Regions from separate parts of the Pseudoalteromonas sp. SR44-2 genome, predicted to be linked through region 2. Evidence: riboswitches for the same ligand, from Rfam matches in the RefSeq annotation. Region 2 holds a riboswitch; the other holds the start of a gene.

Region 1 (9,066 bases), on a different contig from region 2:
GTGCTTTCGTCGCTACCAAAATAATAAAAGCCACGGCTGTCGTGTTTTAAATCGTTACCTAAAGCGGTAAATAGGGCGGTGTAGTCTTCTATGTGTTGGTCAAGCTCTTGCCACATTACGTTGTCTTGCTCGCAAATGTGATAACCCGCTACTAATTTTTTATTAATGGCTTGTAGATGAGTTAGCTCGTCTAAGTTTATGTGTGTCATGGTTTATTTACCTGCCTTTGAATCTGGCTGAGGCTCTGAATTAAATGGATATAAAGAAAAGTGCTGACCGGCAATTTTTACGCGGGCTTTTTCATCGCTTTGAATTATTTTAATATCGCTGTCGCTGACCAATTTTTGATACAAAAATAGCATTTCATCGGCATCGAGATCTGGATAGCTTTCGTCTAAAAATTGCAGCAAGGGCTGCGGCTTTTTGCGTTTTTTATTAAAGCGCTTAGCAAAGCTGGTTTTGACATCGTTGTAGTCAGGAATATTAGGCGTAACAAATGCAGGCACGTCTTGCTGGTCAGGCAATTGGTATTCTTCGTGTTCAAATTCAACCAAGCTTGCCATGTAAGCCACAATATGGCGTTGCTGACCAAGCGAATATCGCTGTGCGTCGCTTACAAAATGCGGCTGCACAGCACTTAGCATATTGTCTACGCCATTTTTACGCACAAGCCCAAGTACTTTGGCTGCTTGGCGAGTAATTAAGTTATTACGGCGTAGCTCCTCGCGCAGTGGCATAAGCATATCGGCACTTTTACGTAAGCTTTCTCGGCCCATTAAATGCATTTCGAGTATACGGGTACGTAATTGCTCCAGCATACGTTTGTCGTTATACGCTTTACCTGAGCGCTCAATGTGCAGTATTTGCTTACTTATTTGCTCTTCAATGAGGGTAAAACATGCATGAAACTCACCACGAATATCAACCATTTCAAGCATTGGCTCTATGTATTCGTCAAAGGCTTCTATTACCGCTTTATAACGCTTTTGCAGCGATTGCACTGTATTATTTGATTTGGCTTGTTCAACAATGTTTAAAATAGCGTTTTCGTTGTGCGTATAGAGCTTCATTATTTTACGCACCCGATCATCCATAATGCGGCTGTAGCGTCGTAAGTCGTCAAAGTCTTCTATTTCGCCAGCGTTATCTAGGCGGTTACCTAAACGAGCAAGGTCCTCTACTAATACGCTAATTTCTTGCGCTAAACCTAAATGCTCTTCTTGCAGTAAAAAAGTAGCAAAATCAGCAATAGCACGATTTATTTCAAGCTGAGAGGATTTAGCCAGTGGAATTAAAATATCTTGGTTTAACAAACGATTTGTTTCTTTATAAATGCGTTCGTTTGACCACGTAGGCTGCTTTTGCTTAATCGCGTTTTGTACGTCTTTTAGGCTAAAGTCAGCCATTTTAAAACGTTTAAATAATAGCTCTAATACACCCCAATGTTCGGTTATGGTGTTTAGCAGCTTTTTAGCTGGGATCATAAGGGGTTACAACATCCTAGTATTTTATTATTGAGTTATTTTAGAAGACTCATTATTACGTATTTTTAATTAACCTTGTCTGTATATAGTATTCGTTTTTAAGACCATTTAATAATAGTTTTTGCATAGAGGCAGTGCTAAAATTCGCGCCGAAAATAGGCACATGAAATGGAATGTTATTTGTGTGTTCTTTAAAACTATATCAAAGGTTGTTTAACTACCATGGTTTCCTCGATTATTCTAACCCTGATAGCGATTGCATTTTTACTGATCGTTATAGAAGATATAATCCATGTCAATAAAGCTAAAACCACGCTGTTTTTTGGTACGCTTTGCTGGATTCTTCTTTTTATATACCCCCTACACGGGCAAAGCCCCGATACGATTCAACATCTTTTAAATGAAAATATTTTAGAAATTGCCTCATTATGGCTATTTTTAATGGCTGCAATGACCTTTGTCGCGTATTTAAATTCAAAGGGGTTTATAGAAAATATTGTGCACCGTGTTATGCCAAAAAGTATTAGCGAAAAAAAGCTCATGTTTTTGGTGGGTGGTTTTGCGTTTTTGTTTTCGTCGATTTCAGATAACGTAACAGCGACGCTTATATCGCTTGCGGTTGTTATGTCGTTAAAGCTTGAACCTAAAAAGCTCGTTAAATACGCCACGCTTATTGTGTTTGGAGTGAACTCAGGTGGGGTATCGCTAATAACAGGTGACGTAACCACACTAATGATATTTTTAGATGGCAAAGTAACCATTGCTCATTTATTACTACTTATAGCGCCAGCACTTGCAAGCGTTATGCTGCTTGCTGCGTTACTGTCTATAGGTATGAAAGGGCGTGTTGAGTTTGCTAGTGCAGGTAAAACCCGCATTGAAAAAACCGACATAACCATTGCTGTTATATTTTTATCTACCGTAGTGAGCACACTTACGTTGAGTGTAATTTACAGCGTACCGCCTTTATTAACCTTTTTGTTTGGCTTATCAGTGATGTTTTTAGTGGCGCAATTTTTAATGCGCAAAAAAGACATAAACAAAGACATAATCGATTTTGTTCGCGATATAGAATACGACACATTATTGTTTTTTGTAGGTGTACTTTTACTTGTTGGCGCACTTAAAGAAATTGGTATGTTGAGTAAATTTACCGACCTATACACGGTAATGGCACCAGAATACGCAAACTACTTAATGGGCATATTATCAGCAGGGGTCGATAACGTACCGCTTACCGCTGCATTATTAAAAGCCAATATAGTAATGAGCCAACAACACTGGTTGTCGTTTACGTATGCAACGGGGGTGGGCGGTTCAATGCTTATTATTGGTTCGGCTGCGGGCATTATTGCCATGAGCAAAGTTAAAGCGCTTACCTTTATGAGCTACTTGCGTTTATCGCTGCATTTATTAATTTGTTACACGGTTGGATATGCGGGCTCGTATTACATGGGCAGTTTTATTTAACTCATAAATTATTAAATGCTTGACAGCTAGACGTCTAAACGATAACTTTCAAAGCCCCGCTACTTAGTGGGGTTTTGTTTTATTAGCCACTGGTTAATAAAGCATTCAGAAGAGGTGCGATACTTAGGTACTTAATGTTAGGCGACGAAAGCCGATGATCATTAAGGAGGGAAGTACTCGCCGAGGAAAATAATGGTACGTCGTCATTGTTTTTCGGTTTATGGGGCTGAATCCTCAAAACTGTCACCAATATAGGTGGAGAGCTTCTGGCAGTGGACTTATCTTCAAGCATTCCTTTGCCAAGTTCTTCTTGTTTTATTGCGGTTTGGATACCGCGAAAGGAGACTAAATGACTACCGTATCAGCGCCACAAACAGTGCCTCAAACAGAGTTAAGCGCAAAATCAGATTACATCGTTGCCAAATTTGGCGGAACCAGTGTTGCAAATTTTGAAGCGATGAGTCGCTGTAGCGAAATTATTGTTGCAGATAAAAGCGTACGTATTGTTGCCGTGAGCGCCAGTGCCGGCGTAACTAATCACTTAGTTGCACTGTGTAAATCAAGCATTACTCCTAGTGAGCGCCAAGAACACATAAACGGCGTTCTTGCTATTCAACAAACTATTTTAGATGAATTATCGCTAGATGCCGATTTAGCGGTTGGCTTTAACGAAACCCTAAAAGCATTTCAAACATTGGCTCAAGAGCCACTAACAACCGATCAGCAACACGACGAGCTACTTAGCTTTGGTGAGCGTTTATCGTCGTATTTGTTTGCTCAGGTACTGCGTTTACAAGGTTTAAATGCCGATCGCTTTGATGTGCGCAAGGTGCTTAAAACCGACAGTCAATTTGGCAAAGCAACGCCCAATGTTGCAGCCACAGCGCAAGCCGCTAAAGAACATTTAATTCCGCTGTTAGACGCTCAAGTAATTGTAACTCAGGGATTTATTGGTAGTGACGAATACGGTCAAACCACAACGCTAGGGCGTGGTGGTTCTGACTACAGCGCTGCATTACTAGCTGAAGCAATTAACGCTAAAAGTGTGCATATTTGGACCGATGTAGTGGGTATTTTTAGCACCGACCCGCGTTTGTGCGCAAAAGCGACGCCTATTGCACGCTTAAGTTTTGACGAAGCCGCTGAAATGGCAACCTTTGGCGCAAAAGTATTACACCCAGCAACTATTTTACCAGCAAGCCGTAGCCACATTAACGTGTTTGTAGGTTCTAGCCGCGAGCCAGAGCGTGGCGGTACGTGGATTGAGCGCGAAAAATCGCAGCAACCAGGTATACGCGCAGTAACGCAACGTAAAAACCAAATATTGCTTACGCTTAAAAGCCCAGAAATGCTACTAGCAAGCGGCTTTTTAGCACGCGTATTTACACTATTAAGTGAATACAATATATCGGTAGATTTGGTAACCACATCAGAAATCAGTGTAGCTATAACGCTTGATAACGCGCAAAACGCCTCGCGCCCAGAGCTTGATCAAGAATGCCTAGATAAGCTTGCAGAGTTTTGTCATGTTTCGGTAGAAAACAACCTAACATTGGTGGCACTTATTGGCTCTGAGATTCAATTACGCCAACACGAAATGAACTTAATGAGTGTACTAAAAGACTTTAACATTCGATTAATTTGTCACGGTGCTAGTAAGCACAACCTGTGCTTTTTAGTAGAGCAAACTGAGTCAGATAACGTAGTACAGTCTATTCATAGCCGTTTATTAGAAAATGATTTTGCTGCGTAAGTAATCGTTATTCAGGGAAATTAACTAGTAAAATCAGTTAATAAAGTCATTTAATAAAAAGCATCGCCAGTCGGTGCTTTTTTTATGCACCACACTCACATCAAAACAAGCATTACTGTCACTGCTATCAACTACAGTAACGCGATTACTGCAAGCACTCAGCTTTGCACTATTTAATTCGTCAAACACATTAGGGCTAAGTAATTTTGCAATAGGGCGGCTGGTGGCTTTAGCAAGTGACTCTTTTAATGTCCAAATTCTAAAAAATGTATCTGCTTGGACTTGGGTATTAGTAGGCTCAGTGATAAGTGTAATTTCATCATTATGATAAAAATGCTTAGCGAGCTTTTCAAACGGGCGCTTTAGGCTTACTTTTTCAATATCAAAACCAAACTCACTTCTATCAAAATTTAGCGCGACCCCAACTAAACCATGCGAGTGTGAAATACAGGTATTTATAACACCACCACTTACATGTACTTGCAGCTTTGAGCTTGCTTCGTCAAATTCGGTACTCATTTTATTAAGGGCTACGTGAGCATGTTGCGGCTGCGTTACTTTAATAAGGTGTTTTAACAATAACCGCGTCGCTAAATACTCTTGCTTAGCTTGTGGGCTTTTACGGCGGTTTATAATGTTTAACTCAAACGGGCTTAAGCAATCGGGCAAATTAAAGTCACTAAGCTCAAGTGTTTTAGCATTAAATAATAAAATGCTGTTACTCGCTAAAGACAAATTTGCCAATTGAGTTGAAGTAATACTCAAGGCGTTTTTAAAATAGTGTTCAGTCATAAAAGCCCTAAAGCAAAAGAAGTCGCTGATATTGTGAGCGGTTAGCGCCACTAACAAAGGCTGGGTACAATTTTATTACTCAGCTGGCATGAAATATGGTTTAATTCACAATAATCAAAATAATAACAGATTTGTAGATGTATGGCACAAGTGCGTGATGGGTTTCAAAGCCGACTTGGTTTTGTTTTAGCCGCTGCTGGCGCAGCAGTGGGTTTGGGTAATATTTGGGGTTTTCCTACGCAAGCGGCCAACCATGGCGGCGGTGCTTTTTTACTGGTTTATTTTATTGTTATATTTTTACTTGCGCTTCCTGCGCTGTATACCGAACTTTATTTAGGTCACAAAGCACAAGCTAACCCGGTAAAAGCATTGGGCGACGCATGGCAAAACACTAGCCGTAAAGTAGGTGCAGCAGCCGGTTACATAGGCCTTGCAGGCGCAGTTGTTATGCTAAGTTTTTATTCAATAGTGGCAGGGTGGATGCTCTCGTACGCTATTGAACCCATAACAACTTTTTTAGGTTTCACAGGCGCAAGCGAATTTTTACATAGCGACTCAGTGCTGCGTAATTTTGTATTTACGCCGCTTATGCTTATTTTAACTGCCAGTATTATTTTAAAAGGGGTTAAATCGGGAATCGAAACCTGGTCGCGCCGTTTAATGCCACTGCTACTCGTATTGCTTGTTGGTTTAATTGCCTACATTGCAACACTAGAAGGCGCAAGCGAAGGTTTTGCCGCGTATTTAATTCCTGATTTTAGCCAAATACTCGACCCTAATTTAATTATTGCCGCAATGGGTCAAGCATTCTTTTCGCTCTCACTAGGTGTGGGCTGTATGATGATTTATGGCTCGTATTTACAGCCAGATGCTAATTTACCAAAGCTCACAGCAGGTGTTGCACTACTTGATACTGGCGTTGCTTTTTTAGCTGGGTTACTCATTATTCCTGCTATTTATGTGGCGCAGCACAACGGTGTTGAAGTATTTAGTGGCGGTAAATTGATTGGCGAAGGGCAGCTAATTTTTGCTATTTTACCTGAGCTATTTAGCACCATGGGCGAAATTGGCTTATTAGTTGGTTTATTGTTTTTTGTATTAATGTCTATCGCATCGGTTACGTCAACTATATCGACTACTGAAATTCCGGTAGCGTTTTTAGTCGAAAACCATAACGTTAGTCGCACCAAAGCAACATGGGCAGTGAGCGCCGTTGTACTTGTGTGTGCAAGCGCAATTATACTAAATTTTGATTGGTTATTTGGCTTAGTTATTATGCTATTTACTCAATACCAATTACCGCTTATGGGTTTATTTTACTTTATTACAGTAGGGTGGATGTGGCAGCGTGGTAATAAATTACACCAAGCAACAACAGGCGTACATTACTGGTTTGCTCAGTATATTCGTTTTGTTTGCCCATTATTAATGACCTTAGTATTTGCAAACGTTGCCTTTGGATAATTTTATCTAAACCCTAAAAATAGATTAATAAAGCGAAGTGAGTTTAAAACGCACTTCGCTTTTTTTATACCTGTAATTTAGGTATAGCTTATGTCTTTATAAAACCTCATTAGTTAAAGGTTTACCTTCACTTACTTCAAGCGCGTTAAGTAGCGTTGTGTTTGCTATTTCGGTGAGTGCTTCTTGGGTAAAAAAGCCCTGATGCCCCGTTACTAATACATTTTTAAAGCTCACTAAGCGCGAAAATATATCGTCTTGGTTTATTTCGTCACTGTGGTTTTTAAAAAATAGCTCCGACTCTTGCTCGTAAACGTCGAGCCCTAAGTAGCCTAATTTTTTAGTTTTAAGTGCATTAATGCACGCTTTGCTGTTAAGCAGTGCCCCGCGAGAGGTGTTAATAAGCATAACGCCGGTTTTCATTTTACTAAATGCCTCATCATCTATTAAATGATGAGTTTGTTCCGTTAATGGGCAATGCAAAGAAATCACATCGCTTTTGCTAAGTAAGGTGTCTATATCGGTAATTGTATAATTGCCAGGTTGTGCGTATGGGTCGCACACTAATACTTTAGCGCCAAAGCCATTTAAAATGTTACACAGCGCAAGGCCAATTTTACCGCAACCTACAATACCCACGGTTTTATTGTGCAAGTTAAAGCCTAGTAGCCCGTTTAAATCAAAGTTGTCTTCGCGTACGCGGTTATACGCTTTATGGGTTTTACGGCTAAGCGTTAGCATAAGTGCAATACAATGCTCGGCTACGGCCTCAGGGCTGTAAGCCGGTACGCGTAATACTTTAATTTTATGTGCTTTTGCTGCAGGTAAATCAACATTATTAAATCCTGCACAACGCAGTAAAATAGTATTTATGCTTTGGCTTGCCAGTTGTTCAATAACAGTGGCGTTTACGGTGTCGTTAACAAATACGCATATGGCATCAAACCCGTTTGTTAAAATAGCCGTTTGTTCGCTCAAGGATTGCTCAAAATACGTTATTTTAATATCACGGTGATCGTGTGTACTTTGTTCAAAAAAAGGCAGTTCGTACTTTTGAGTACTAAAAAAAGCAATATTCATGGTAATAGCCTCAACGCTTAATAAGTATCAATACAATAAACTACTTTATAAACCTGTGCTTTAGTAACACGCATTTTATTGATTTAAATTAAGCCTTAGCTGGCGTAAACAAAGGTATTTTTGATGCTACCTTTTTACCACCTCTTGCTGCGCTTAACTTTGCGGCTTGCAGTAGGTTGCTTTCTATTACTTGTTTAAGTGTTTCGGGCTTAGTACGTGGTGCATAGCGTGCAACAAGTTGCCCTTGTGAGTTAATTAAAAACTTAGTGAAATTCCACTTAATTGCACGGTTTTGCGAAATACCCCGCGTATGCGACTTTAAATAATTAAACAACGGATGTGTTTCTGGCCCGTTTACCATTACCTTACCAAATACCTCAAACGAGATATTAAATTGATCTTGGTAAAAGTCTTTTATGGCTAAATTATCAAGCGGCTCATTTTGGCCAAACTGGTTACACGGAAATGCCAATATTGTAAATCCGCTACTTTTATATTCTTGATATAGTTTTTCAAGCGCACTTAATTGCACCGAAAAATTACACTTACTCGCTGTATTAACAATAAGGACGGTTTTGCCCTGTAACTGGCTAAGAGGAAAATTTTCGCTGTTATAAAGTGGTGCATTAAATTGATAAATACTGTCCATAGGTTACCTACTTACCTTTCCCGTTAAGGAAATTTTATAAAGACTTTCATTCGCTTTTTTATCGACCGGTTGACATAATCGAGGTCTAGTTTCTAAGTTATCAGTTAAATAGGTCATTTTTATGTCAATGAAAGTCGCATTTATAGGTTTAGGCGTAATGGGTTACCCAATGGCGGGGCATTTAGCAAAAGCAGGGCACAGCGTATGCGTTTATAACCGCACTCAAGCTAAAGCTCAAACGTGGACTGCAGAACATTCAGGAAGCTTTGCATCAACCCCGCGCGAAGCTGCCAGCAATGCCGACATTGTATTTATGTGTGTTGGTAATGATGACGATTTACGCTCAGTAGTGTATGGCGACGACGGGGTGTTAGCGG
Region 2 (9,066 bases):
TAAATGCTTCTACAGGTATTGATAATTCGCGACCTTGTCCGCTAAGCGCATCACTTAAATGCCACCATGGGCAAAAGTTAGCTTCATCCATAGCGCCGTCAAAATCACTAGGAATAAGGAGTACATGTTCAATATTAAAGTAACGTGCGCTGTCGGTTGCATAGGTTGGGCAGTACAGATGCTTGCTTGAAATAGGACCTGTGTGTAAATCGAGTACTATATCAGCCTGATGAGCGAGCTTTTGTAAGTTAAGCGCAATGCGTTTACCCGTATTGAGTAAATAAGCAGGGCCGTTAAGTTTGCTGTCTACTTCGTCAATAAGTGCCTGTTTGAAGTTACTTTTTAATGTAGCGTCGTCATACTGAGTATGATTTTGTGCAAACTGTGCCACTAAATTTTTATTGTAGTGATACATGCGATTCCAATTAGTGCCCGTAATCGGATCGAACCTGCCAAGGGTAAACTCGCCAGATTTTTGATTACAACCAATCGGATTGGCATAAGGTACAAGGGTAATATCGCCACTAAGGTTAAGGTGTTTTAATTGCTCAAGCAGCTGAAAAATAACTGCGTTACCTTGCACTTCAGCGCCATGCATATTGGCCTGAATGTAAACATTTGGCCCTGTGCCATCGCCTTTTAAACGATACACAGGAATTGTAAGCGGTAAGCCGTTTGCAACTTCCCCTACTACAATGTTCTCTTGGCTAATGTGTGTTGTATTACTCATACTTATTACCTTAAATAATGGCTGGCATTTTCGGCTTGGCGAACACAGGTAAGTGTACCGTTTTGCAAGGTGTACTCAGCAGCTAGCTCATGGCATAAAAAATACGGCATACTTTCGGTAAAGCCGTAAGCACCGCATTGGCTAAACACTAGCCAGTCGTGCTCATTTAAATCGCTTGGTAAGTTATGTTCACCCAAGCAATCAAGCGCTGTACAAAGTGGGCCGTATAAAGTGACCGCTTGAGTTTTAGCACTGGATTCACGCAGTAATGCAGCAGGAAAGTCTTGGCTGGTAACAGCAGGGCGTAATAAGTGATTTATACCGCCGCTTAAAATTACTTGTTCTTGATTGTAGTTTTGTTTGCGCTCTACTACTGGGTTTGCGTAATGACCGCATTCGCCAACGGCATAGCGACCAAGTTCCATCCATAATTCTTCTACGCCAGCATCATTTTTAATTTTAGCGAGCGCAGCAATTAAGTCATCCCAATCAAGTGTTGCTTCATTTTGTGTATAAGGGATACCTAAGCCGCCGCCTAAATCGAGAATTTTAAGGCTAATATTTAAATCGCTGGCAAGTTGGCTAAGTGGTGCAATCATTTGTGACCACAATTCGCTTAGTTTTTGCGTGCTAAGCATGTTGCCCCACTGAAAAATATGCAGGCCGTCAAACTTAAGTGCAGGGTACTCGGCTACATTGAGTGCTTGCCACTCATTACAACCCAAACCAAACGGCGTAAGGCTATCGCCGCCCAGTGGGTTTTTTTCACCTTCAGGCCAGCGTAATTGTACACGCAGTAGTACTTGGAGTTGCGTATTTTGCAGTTGCGCTTGTTGGTTTAACCAACGTACTTGATTGAGGCTTTCTGCAACAAATATGCGCACGCCGCGCTCAATAAAGTGTTTAATTTGTTTAGGGCTTTTTGCAGGCCCTGTGTTGAGCACGCGCTGTGAGCTAATACCTTGTGCTAATACTTGCTCAAGCTCACCTTTACTTGCTACGTCAAAATTAAAACCGGCGTTGTCTAAGCTTTGAATAATTTTAGACAGTGGGTTTGCTTTTACCGCGTACCACAGTTTTACATCGGTTTGCGCAACTAAACGCGCAAGATGCGTGTTTAGTTGATCTAGGTCGTAAACAAAAAAAGGTGTATCAAGTTGTTGTGTAATAGTATTTACAGCAGTTTTGATAGGCGTGCTCAAAAAGCTCATTATCGTAAAACCTCTTCAAGTAATAATGATGCATCGCTTTGTTCGTCGCGGTATTTGACAATTAACGCACACGACATACTTAAGCCTTGCTTGCGTGCCCATTCGTTTGACGCAGGACGAGAGCCCGGTATTACAATGGCATATTCAGGAATAGGCTCGCCTTTATCTAGTTGGCGCTCGTTTACGCAGTCGTAAACTGGAATAGTCGCAGATAAACGCACGCCTGGTGCAAGTACTGCGCCTTTTTTAATGACTACGCCTTCAACAATAATACAGCCTGCACCAATAAATGCATCATCTTCAACCACTACTGGGCTGGCACCAATTGGCTCAAGTACACCACCAAGCTGAACTGCAGCGCTTAAATGTACGTTTTTACCTACTTGTGCACAAGAACCCACCAATGCGTGGCTATCTACCATTGTGCCTTCGTCGATATATGCACCAATGTTTACATACGCTGGTGGCATAATAATCGTGCCTTTAGCAACATAAGCACCACGGCGAACACTTGAGCCACCTGGTACCATACGAACGCCATCATCAGTACTAAATTCTTGCGGAGCTAGGTTATGTTTATCAACAAAGCCGCCTGCAAACTCAGTATTAGTGCCATTTTTAAAGGCTTCTAAAATGCCTTGCTTTACTTCTACGTTAGCTTGCCATTGGCCGCTTTCGTTTTGTGATGCTGCGCGTACTGCGCCCGATTCTAAATTATTTAATAGTTCTAACCAGCTCATTATAAAAACCTGTATTTAATGCCAAGATAAAATGGTGTTGTTTGCAGTTGTGATGCAATCGGTTTGAGTTAACTCAAGATGTGTTAAAGGTGGACGAAGTTGCGGGCTGCTTAAGCGACCTTGCAAATGCATCAGTACCTTTACGGGAATAGGGTTTGCGACAGCAAATAGGCTATTAATAGCGCTTGACCACTGGGCAAATAAATTAGGGTGTTGACCACTTAAACTGCGCTTAACAAACTCGTGAGTTTGTTCAGGCCATGCATTTGCAGCTACCGACACCAAACCTTTTGCGCCAGCTTGAGCAAAATAAGGCATTAGCGCATCGTCGCCACTAAAAATAGCTAAATTAGGCGCGGCTTGGCGGTAAGCTTCAAACTGAGCAATGCTGCCGCTCGCTTCTTTTAACGCCCATAAGTTTTTATTGTTTTGTAAGTTTTGAATTGTTGCCACTGGGATGCTAACAGCACTTCGACCCGGTACGTTATAAAGCATACATGGGTGAGCGCTTGCATTTAGTAGGCTTTCAAACCAATGAGTTTGACCTATAGCACCAGGTTTTGCATAAAGCGGTGAGCCAAGTAAAAAGCTATGAATTGGGAGTGTATTACAGTAGTTAACCCACTCAATTTGTTGCTTTAAGTTACTACCGCCCACAGCTACCATGAGTGGTACTGTTGGTTTTAGCTGGCATACGTGCTCAACAATGGCTTGTTGTTCTTTTAGCGTTAGTGCTAAACCTTCGCCCGTACTGCCAAGTAGCAAAATACCGTTATGTGCCGCTTCTTGATCGCTAACCAACTTAGTTAACGTGTTGTAGTCAACATCGCCGTGTTGATCAAATGGCGTAACGAGCGCGGTCCACAGTGAGTAGTCGTTTAAATTGAAGTTGTTGATCATCTCTCACGAACTTATAATTTGTACCAATTTTATTAAAAACGTGATCATTTTAACGATAACTAATTTAATGTAATTGGTATTATTCGAAGAGTTAAAAAGCTTTATGGAAGGAGCCGCATTAACGTCGTTCGAACTAATAATTCGAAGAGCGAATGGGCTTAAAATAATAGGGCGCACGGCCTTAATATTTAAGACCAGAAGCTCTCCACCAAACTAACAGGCTGCTTTTTATAAGCAGCTATTGGTGACAGTCGCTAGGGTTCAACCTAGTCGCCCGAAATAAACACCTCGCAAAAGTGGTTACTTCTCGGCGTTAATTCCCCTCACGTATGCTTACTGGAGTTTGCGCTCCTAACATACGCTACCTGAATAACGCACCTCTTCTAGCCCTTTGCACCTGTTTGTAGGGTAAAACTTACAAACCTGTGCAATTTAAATAGGGTAATTACGGCGATTAAAGCATTTTAGCCGTCTAGGTGTCAAGCGACTAAATACAGATCAATTCATCGAAAAGAGGGGTGGTTACGTATTAGGTGCTTTTCTCGTACACTAGCAACATAAGTAGTGAGGTATTTAATTAGTATGGAAAAATTTAGCGATATTTATAAGCGAGCGGTAGAGCGAAAAGGCTCTGAAAAAATGCTTAGGTTATTACTTGCAAAACCGCTATCTAAAAAACAACTAAGCATGTTAAGTGACGACGATTGGCTGGAAGAATTTACTCGAAAAGTATTTCAAAGCGGCTTTTATTGGTCAGTCATTAATAATAAGTGGTCGGGATTTAGAGAGGTTTTTTGGGATTTTAGCGTCGATAAGTTATTAATGATGCCCCCCGATATGCTGGAACAAAAAGCAACGGATGAGCGTATTGTTCGTAACTATAAAAAAGTAAAAACAATTACTGAAAATGCTTACATGATCCACGAAATAGCACAAGAACATGGCAGTTTTAGCCAGTTTGTCGCTAATTGGCCAGCAGACAATATTATTGGTTTGTGGGCGTATTTAAAAAAACATGGTTCGCGTTTAGGCGGAAATACAGGGCCTTACGCGCTGCGAGCACTTGGTAAAGATACATTTTTACTATCACGCGATGTAGAGAATTATTTACGTGCCCATAAAATTATAGACGGCGGCTTACAAACTAAAAAGTCACTAAATGCAGCCCAAGCTTTTTTTAACGAAATGCAAAAGCAAAGCGGCTTAAGTATGCAAGAGTTAAGCTTAATTGTTGCTTATGGCGTAGGTGACAACCGTGTTGGTATAAGTCAGCAACAATAGGAATTACCATGAAATTAGTGCCAAGATACACAGATGTTGCAGAAAACTTCGCAATAGAAGATTTCCCTGCAAGTGTCGCCTCTCCTCAGTTATTACTGTGGAATGAGAGCTTAGCAAAAGAGTTTAATATTAACGTTGCGGCTGATTTGCGTGCCAGCACTTTTAGCGGTAACGAAAAACAGGCGATTCCTGCAGTAGCACTTGGTTACTCTGGGCACCAATTTGGACATTTTTCACCACGCTTAGGCGATGGACGAGCGCACTTACTGGGCGCTATTAGTGATGATGAAAACCAGTTATGGGATATTCAATTAAAAGGCTCTGGTGCTACTCCTTACTCAAGAGGGGGAGATGGACGTTGTGCTCTTGGCCCTGCTATTCGTGAATACGTAATGAGCGAGGCAATGCATGCACTGGGAGTTAAAACCACACGCTGCTTAGCGGTTGTTGGTAGTGGTGAAACGGTTTATCGTAATCCGCCACAAGCAGGGGCTATCGTTACGCGTGTAGCAACGAGTCATATTCGTGTTGGCTCGTTTCAATATTTAGCGACGCAAGGCGATGTTGAAGGGCTTAAAAATTTAGCCGAATTAGCTATAGAGCGACACTACCCAGAAATAACCGATACAGGTTCGCAGCGATATTTAGCATTTTTAGGCGCTGTGATTAAAAACCAAGTTAAGCTAGTTGTGAGCTGGATGCGTGTTGGCTTTATTCACGGAGTAATGAATACAGATAATACGCTAGTTAGCGGAGAGACCATTGATTACGGCCCGTGTGCCATGATGAATAGCTTTGATTTTGATACCGTATTTAGCTCTATAGACAAACAAGGCCGCTATGCATTTGGTAATCAACCTAATATAGCTAACTGGAACTGCGCACGCTTAGCTGAGAGTTTAATACCGCTTATTAGCGATGATGACGAGCAAGCGGTTTCATTAATGACGCCATTTATTAATAGTTTTGCTGAGCAGTTTAATACTGAGTTTACGGCTATGTGGGCACAAAAACTGGGTTTAAATGAATCTAGCGATAGTAGTGGCGAGTTAATAGCAGAGTTGTTAACGCTATTAAAAGATAATCAGCTCGATTACACCAATACCTTTGATGCGCTTACTGAATCCTTAAAAGGAGAAAAAAGCGTACCTGAGTCGCTAATTGAATGGAGAGCTAAGTGGGTAAGTTTAACTGACGATAATAGTTATGAAGTAATGAGAGCGGCAAATCCTCGTGTTATACCGCGTAATCATGTGATCGAAGAAATAATTGCACAATATAACGCTACAGGATCCAGCGAGTTACTACAGCGCTTTATAAAAATAGCCGGTAATCCATACTCTTACGGTGAAAAGTTATCAGAGTTTTGCTCTCCACCGACGAATGATAATGACTACCAGACTTTTTGTGGTACTTAATACTTAACTTTAAATATAACCGCATGATTAAAAAGAGTCATTTTTTAATCAAACATGCGCATATACCTAGGGGAATGCTAATTCTGGTGGTATTATGCGCACAATTAAAAGCAAGCAATATTTCTTTGCATTTATAAGTGCATTTAATTTAATTGCTCTTACATTCCTTGCTAAGTACTAATTTACAAAAAACTACTATATTTATTTTTCAATAAAGTTTTAATTTCGCCTATAGTAAGTGGATGTGTGTTGCGACAAGGCATAGAAAAAAGTAATAAACTTTATTTTTCGTTAAGTATTGATTAACAAAGGCTCAGTTAGTCTATATAAAACTGATTGAGCTAGTATCGATTAGCTACAATTTAAAATTGTTCAAATGGGAAGAAAACAATGAAATTAAAATCACTTACAATTGCAATCGCGTTGGCTGCAACTAGCGCATCTACATTCGCTGCTGATAAAGAAGAAGGTTTCTACATTGGCGCATTTGGCGACTACTATGACGCATCTTGGAAAAACATGCGTGACCAAGCCGGTCTTGATGTAAACGAATCAACTGGCTGGGGTGTTGAAGCAGGTTACCGTTTCAGTGATTACTGGAGCGCACGTCTTGAATATGCAGACATGGATTTTAATGCTTTTGATAAAGTTGCTGGCAACCGTAACAATATTGATGGCGAGCGTTACGGTATTGATGCTCTTTACCATTTAGACGGCGGTCCTTTCTATGGTCTTTTCGGTATTAAAGAAATTGACGTAGTTGATGACAACACATTCTTAAATGCAGGTGTTGGTTACCAACATTTCATTACAGATGGCTTATTTGTAAATGCTGAAACAGCTGTATACCAAGGTCTTGACCGTGGTTACACAGATGTTGGCGCTAAAATTGGTATTAACTACTTATTTGGCCAAAACTCTGCTCCTGTAGAGCCAGTAAAACCAGCTCCAGAGCCTAAAGTGGTTGAAGTAGCTGTAGCTCCTGTAGACAGCGACAACGATAACATTCTTGACGCAGATGATAAGTGTCCTAACACACCTATGACTGATGCTGTAGATGGTACTGGTTGTACTTTATATGAAGATAAAGAAGTAACAGTAAGCTTATTAGTGACTTTCCCTAACAATGCTTCTGCAGTATCTACTCAATACTTAAATGATATTGAAAAAGTATCTGCATTCTTAAAAGAGTACCCAGATACAACAGTACTATTAGAAGGTCACACTTCTGCTGTAGGTAAAGCAACTTACAATAAATGGTTATCTAAAAAACGTGCTGATGCTGTAGCTAAGCAACTTGTTGCTGATGGTATTGCTGAAGACCGTATTACTACAGTTGGTTTAGGTGAAGAGCGTCTTAAAAATGATGCAAACACTAAAGCTGCAAACGCAGAAAACCGTCGTGTAGAAGCGCATATCAAAACTATCAAAAACGTTAAAGTTTTACGTTAATTAAATAGTTTGTAATAAAGACCCAGCCAAGTGCTGGGTTTTTTTATGCCTGTAATAAATTAATATTAGTTAATGGTAATGATTCTTACTTAACAAGTATTCATGAAAATAGTTTTTACCACAACCACTATTCATAGTATTTATAATCGGTATAATCAGTTGCGCAACTGGATGGATTTTCATCTATCCATAAAAGCTTTATAATTACGCGTTAGAATACTATAAGTATTGGGTAACTTATTTGCGCCCAAAGCGCTACCGGATACTTTCACGTCACCAAGAGGGCAATATTGTGCTACAAGAATATCGTAAACACGTAGAAGAACGTGCCGCGTTAGGTATCGTACCAGCGCCATTAGATGCTCAGCAAACTGCTGATCTTATTGAATTAATAAAAAACCCACCTGCAGGTGAAGAAGAATTCATTTTAGATTTGTTCATTCAGCGTATACCAGCTGGTGTTGATGATGCTGCCTATATTAAAGCGGGATTTTTAGCAGCTGTAGCTAAAGGTGAAGCTAATTCTCCACTTGTTTCTAAAGAAAAAGCGGCAGAATTATTAGGTACAATGCTGGGCGGTTACAATATCGCGCCAATGATTGACCTACTTGATGACGAAACACTTGCACCAATCGTAGTTAAAGGCCTTTCAAATACATTACTTATGTTTGATGCGTTCTACGATGTTGAAGAAAAAGCAAAAGCGGGTAATACATTCGCTAAGCAAATTATTGAGTCTTGGGCAAATGCAGAATGGTTTACTAATAAGCCAGCTGTTGCTGAAAAGATCTCAGTTACTGTATTTAAAGTAACTGGCGAGACAAATACTGATGACTTATCACCAGCACCAGATGCATGGTCTCGTCCAGATATCCCACTTCATGCTTTAGCAATGCTAAAAATTGAACGTGATGGAATTACACCAGACAAGCCAGGCGAAGTAGGTCCAATCTCTCAGCTTGAAGAATTAAAAACTAAAGGCTTACCACTTGCATATGTAGGTGACGTTGTTGGTACTGGTTCTTCTCGTAAGTCTGCAACTAACTCTGTACTTTGGTTCATGGGCGATGATATCCCATTCGTACCAAACAAGCGTGTTGGCGGTGTATGTCTAGGTAATAAAATTGCTCCAATCTTCTTCAATACAATGGAAGATTCAGGTGCATTACCAATTGAATTAAATGTTGATGAGCTTAACATGGGTGAGCAAATCGATATTTACCCGTACGAAGGTGTTGTTAAGAGCCACGGTACTGACAAAGTAATCTCAACTTTTGAACTTAAATCTGATGTAATTTTAGATGAAGTTCGTGCTGGTGGTCGTATACCACTTA

What was found. Region 2 has a riboswitch for lysine ahead of dapA (4-hydroxy-tetrahydrodipicolinate synthase). Riboswitches for the same ligand answer to the same signal wherever they lie in the genome.
Region 1: it holds a riboswitch for lysine, as region 2 does, so the genes downstream of both, lysC (lysine-sensitive aspartokinase 3) here and dapA (4-hydroxy-tetrahydrodipicolinate synthase) in region 2, are expected to answer to the same signal.

The regions. Positions count from the first base shown of each region.
Region 1 is NZ_JACJDW010000014.1:48,245-57,310, reverse strand. Features, by position in the region: gene H5115_RS10515 (condensin complex protein MksE) at 1-209, opposite strand, end outside; gene H5115_RS10510 (hypothetical protein) at 213-1,484, opposite strand; gene nhaD (sodium:proton antiporter NhaD) at 1,707-2,954, shown strand; lysine riboswitch at 3,056-3,228, shown strand; gene lysC (lysine-sensitive aspartokinase 3) at 3,304-4,707, shown strand; gene H5115_RS10495 (4'-phosphopantetheinyl transferase superfamily protein) at 4,741-5,499, opposite strand; gene H5115_RS10490 (sodium-dependent transporter) at 5,641-6,963, shown strand; gene H5115_RS10485 (2-hydroxyacid dehydrogenase) at 7,060-8,040, opposite strand; gene H5115_RS10480 (glutathione peroxidase) at 8,129-8,689, opposite strand; gene H5115_RS10475 (NAD(P)-dependent oxidoreductase) at 8,811-9,066, shown strand, end outside.
Region 2 is NZ_JACJDW010000013.1:63,946-73,011, reverse strand. Features, by position in the region: gene H5115_RS10015 (succinylglutamate desuccinylase/aspartoacylase family protein) at 1-730, opposite strand, end outside; gene H5115_RS10010 (PLP-dependent decarboxylase) at 736-1,941, opposite strand; gene H5115_RS10005 (2,3,4,5-tetrahydropyridine-2,6-dicarboxylate N-succinyltransferase) at 1,941-2,681, opposite strand; gene dapA (4-hydroxy-tetrahydrodipicolinate synthase) at 2,697-3,581, opposite strand; lysine riboswitch at 3,772-3,972, opposite strand; gene H5115_RS09995 (DNA-3-methyladenine glycosylase I) at 4,164-4,862, shown strand; gene H5115_RS09990 (YdiU family protein) at 4,871-6,280, shown strand; gene H5115_RS09985 (OmpA family protein) at 6,671-7,732, shown strand; gene acnB (bifunctional aconitate hydratase 2/2-methylisocitrate dehydratase) at 8,025-9,066, shown strand, end outside.